DNA from 2 places in the Mesorhizobium sp. B2-8-1 genome. Region 2 is predicted to be linked to the other one. Evidence: riboswitches for the same ligand, from Rfam matches in the RefSeq annotation. Region 2 holds a riboswitch; the other holds the start of a gene.

Region 1 (2,198 bases), on a different contig from region 2:
CGGTCGACGAAAGTCATGCCCTGGTGACGCAGATAGCTCTCGATCTGGAAATCGGCGTCGAAGCCGAAGGTCAGCGCTTCGCGGTCCTGCAGGTTGCGGCCGAACTTCCGGTGCAAGGCTGCTTCCGACAGGTAGGTGATGTGGGCGGCCATGCGCGCCACGGCGAGCCCCTTTTCCGGGCGTTTGCCGTGGTCGAAATACTTGCCGCCATGCCATTCTGGGTCCGCCATCACGGCCTGCCGGCCGACCTCGTGGAAAGCGATGTTCTGCGAGGAATGACGCGCGCCGGTGGCGATCGGCAGCGCCGAGAAAACACGCTCCGGATAGCTCGACGCCCATTGCAGCACCTGCATGCCGCCCATCGACCCGCCGAGCACGCAAAACAGTTTTTCGATGCCGAAATGGTCGATCAGCATCTGCTGGGCACGCACCATGTCGCGGATGGTGATGACCGGAAGGTCGAGCCCATAGGGCTTGCCGGTAGCGGGATTGGTGGAGGCCGGGCCGGTGGAACCGAGGCAGCCGCCGATGACGTTTGAGCAGATGACGAAGAAGCGGTTGGTGTCGATGATCTTGCCGGGTCCGATCAGCACTTCCCACCAACCCGGCTTGCCGGTCACCGGATTGGTGCTGGCCACATGCTGGTCGCCGGTCAATGCGTGGCAGACGAGAATGGCGTTTGAACGGGCGTCGTTCAGCGTGCCGTAGGTCTGGTAGGCGATCTGGAACGGCGACAGCAGCGTGCCGGCGTCGAGCTTGAGCGGCTTGTCGGCGCCGAAGCGCACGACCGGGCTCGACGGTTGGTCTGCCTCGTTGTTGGTTCTGCCAGCGCGCTGAGCGGCCATCTCGTCTCTCTTGCTGCACCTTGCCTTTGCGGAAATCGCTGCCGATCTCCGCGCCGCCGATGCGTTCGTCCGGCCGATCGCGGACAACAAAAAACCGGCATTGCCTTCGCAAAGCCGGTTACGTCGCGCAAACGGCCCTTTAGCGAATTGTTTAACGTGGCTGCAAGCCGACCGGCCAAATCACCACGGAACTGTCGATGCCCTTCTAGAACTCACCTGCCTCGCCGTCAATGCCGCTTGCTGGCACCACTGCCACCTCTCGACATTGCCGGCCATGGCTTGTATTTCCGCAGCGGCTTCCAGGATGGAGGCGTTCTCGACGGATTTTGCGATATGAGCCAGACCTCGGACAAGACACGTCCAACCCCGCGCGCGGGCATCATGGACATCCAGGCCTATGTGCCGGGCAAGAGCTCGGCCCCCGCCGGGGTGGACAAGGTCCACAAGCTGTCGTCGAACGAGAACCCGCTCGGCCCCTCGCCGAAGGCAATCGAGGCCGCGCGCGAGGTCGCCGCCAAGCTCGACGTCTATCCCGACGGCACCGCCCGGCGCCTGCGCGAAGCAATCGCCGAGGTGCATGGTCTGAACGCACAGAACATCATCTGTTCCAACGGCTCCGACGAGATCCTCGGCCTCATGGCGCAGACTTATCTCGCCCCCGGCGACGAGGCCATATTCACCGAACACGCCTTCATGGTCTACAAGATCTACATCCAGTCGGCGGGGGCGACGCCTGTCGCGGTCAAGGAGACCGAGGAGCGCGCCGACATCGATGCGATCCTGGCGGCCGTCACGCCACGTACGAAGATCGTGTTCCTCGCCAATCCCAACAATCCAACCGGCACTTACGTGCCGTTCCAGGAGGTGCGCCGCCTGCATGCCGGCCTGCCGAAGAACGTGCTTCTGGTGCTCGATGCCGCCTATGCCGAATATGTCAGGCGCAACGACTATGAGGCCGGCATCGAGCTCGCGGGCAGCTCTCAGAACGTGGTCATGACCCGCACCTTCTCCAAGATCGGACTTGGCGGGGCGCGGATCGGATGGATGTATGGGCCGATGCACATCGTCGACGCGATCAACCGCATACGCGGTCCCTTCAACGTCAATGCGACGGCGATCGAGGCCGGCATCGCCGCCGTCCGCGACCGCACCCATATCGAGCGCAGCGTCGCGCATAACGAGACCTGGCTGGCCTGGCTGAGCGAACAGATGACCGGGCTCGGGTTGCGGGTGACGCCGAGCGTCGGCAATTTCCTCCTCATTCATTTTCCCGACGACGGCAAGCATTCGGCCGCGGCGGCGGACGATTATCTCACCCAGCGCGGCTACATACTGCGGCGTGTTTCGGGCTAT
Region 2 (2,198 bases):
GGCCAGGAAATCGGCGATCTTGCCGGCGCTCTCCGTCTGCTGGCGCACGCGCAGCGGCAGCGTTTCCAGGCCCTTCAGCAGCGTCCAGGCATTGAACGGCGACAGGCTGGGGCCGGTATGGCGGAAATAATCGTGCAGGTTCTCGTCGATCCACTTCTTGTCCGACAGAATGACGCCGCCGAGACATCGGCCCTGGCCATCGATGTGCTTGGTCGCCGAATAGACCACGATATGCGCGCCGAGCTGCAACGGCTTCTGCTGCAGCGGCGTGGCGAAGACATTGTCCACGACCAGCCGCGCGCCGATCGAATTGGCAAGCGAAGCGACGGCGGCGATGTCCACCACCTCAAGCGTCGGGTTGGTCGGGCTTTCCAGGAAAAACAGCTTGGTGTTGGGCCGAACCGCCTTTTCCCAATTGGCGATGTCGGTGCCGTCGACCAGCGTCGCCTCGATGCCGTAGCGCGGCGCCAGCGTCTCGACCACCCAGCGGCAGGAGCCGAACAGGGCGCGCGCCGCAACGATATGATCGCCGGCCTTGACGCTGCACAGGAGGGCTGCCGTCACCGCCGCCATGCCGGACGCGGTGGCGCGCGCGTCCTCGGCGCCTTCGAGCGCGCACATGCGCTTCTCGAACATGTCGACGGTCGGATTGGCGTAGCGCGAATAGATGAAGCCCGGTTCCTCGCCCTTGAAGCGGGCTTCGGCGGCTTGGGCCGTCTCATAGACATAGCCTTGGGTCAGGTATATCGCCTCGGAAGTCTCGCCGAAGCCGGAACGCAGGGTTCCGCCATGCACGAGTGCGGTCTGAGGCTTCCAGTTGCGCGTCTTGCTCGTCATCGTCCTATCCAAACACAAAAAAACCGGCCGCGAAAAAGTCGCAACCGGTCCATGCGGCCTTGCGGCCCGACGGTCCTTTAGCGACTTGTTTAACGTGGCTGCAAGCCGACCGGCCAAATCACCACGGGATAACGACCCTTTAGACCCGCGCCACGCTTGCGTCAATTGCCGGCTTCATTAAGAGACTTGTACCAGCAGAGCGGAGCCAGACTTTGCGGCAGACAGGAATTCTTCCCGATCAGGACATTGCGGCGCTGTTCCAGTCCGGCGCGCTGAAGTCGTCGCGTGCGCTCGACGCCGACCAGATCCAGCCGGCCAGCCTCGATCTGAGGCTCGGCGACAAGGCGTGGCGGGTGCGCGCGTCCTTCCTGCCGGGTCCCAACCACAAGGTCAGTGAAAAACTCGACCGGCTGAAGCTGCACGAGATCAGCCTGGCCGACGGCGCCGTTCTGGAAACCGGCTGCGTCTACATCGTGCCCCTGCTCGAAAGCCTGGCGCTGCCGGCGGAAATTTCGGCGTCCGCCAATCCCAAGAGCTCGACCGGGCGGCTCGATATCTTCACCCGCGTGATGACCGATCGCGGCCACGAGTTCGACAAGATCGCCGCCGGCTATCATGGTCCGCTCTATCTCGAAGTCAGCCCACGCACCTTCCCGATCGTCGTGCGCGCCGGCTCGCGCCTTTCGCAGATACGCTTCCGCACCGGCAATGCGCTGCTCTCGGAAGCAGAGTTGCATCAATTGCACCGGGCCGAAATGCTGGTCGCCACCGAACCGCCGAACATCTCCGGCGGCGGCATCGCATTGTCGATCGATCTCAACGGCGACAGTGACGGGCTGGTCGGCTATCGCGGCAAACACCATACCGGCCTCGTCGATGTCGACAAACGCGCGGCGCAGGAGATCGTCGACTTCTGGGAGCCGATCCACAAGAGCGGCGCCGGCGAGCTGGTGCTCGATCCGGACGAGTTCTACATCCTCGTCAGCCAGGAAGCGGTGCATGTGCCGCCGCTCTACGCGGCCGAAATGACGCCCTTCGATCCGCTGGTGGGCGAGTTCCGTGTCCACTATGCCGGCTTCTTCGATCCGGGTTTCGGCCATTCGGCGGCCGGCGGCACCGGCAGCCGCGCCGTGCTCGAAGTGCGCAGCCATGAGGTGCCGTTCATCCTCGATCATGGCCAGATCGTCGGCCGGCTGGTCTACGAGCATATGCTGAAGCGGCCGCAGGCGCTTTACGGCACCGAGCTCGGCTCGAACTACCAGGCGCAGGGCCTGAAGCTGTCCAAGCACTTTCGCGCCGCGCCCTGAACGCTCATCACCGTCAGGCAAGATACTTGCCTGCGCCGGCTCGCCATGCTTGGC

What was found. A riboswitch is a leader RNA that binds a small molecule or an ion and turns the genes downstream of it on or off. The one in region 2 is predicted to bind S-adenosylmethionine.
Region 1: it holds a riboswitch for S-adenosylmethionine, as region 2 does, so the genes downstream of both, FJ428_RS11935 (homoserine O-acetyltransferase) here and FJ428_RS20520 (O-succinylhomoserine sulfhydrylase) in region 2, are expected to answer to the same signal.

What each region holds. Positions count from the first base shown of each region.
Region 1 is NZ_VFTX01000004.1:36,642-38,839, forward strand. It holds gene FJ428_RS11935 (homoserine O-acetyltransferase) at 1-845, opposite strand, end outside; SAM riboswitch at 965-1,042, opposite strand; gene hisC (histidinol-phosphate transaminase) at 1,179-2,198, shown strand, end outside.
Region 2 is NZ_VFTX01000008.1:77,669-79,866, reverse strand. It holds gene FJ428_RS20520 (O-succinylhomoserine sulfhydrylase) at 1-837, opposite strand, end outside; SAM riboswitch at 895-972, opposite strand; gene FJ428_RS20515 (2'-deoxycytidine 5'-triphosphate deaminase) at 1,050-2,144, shown strand.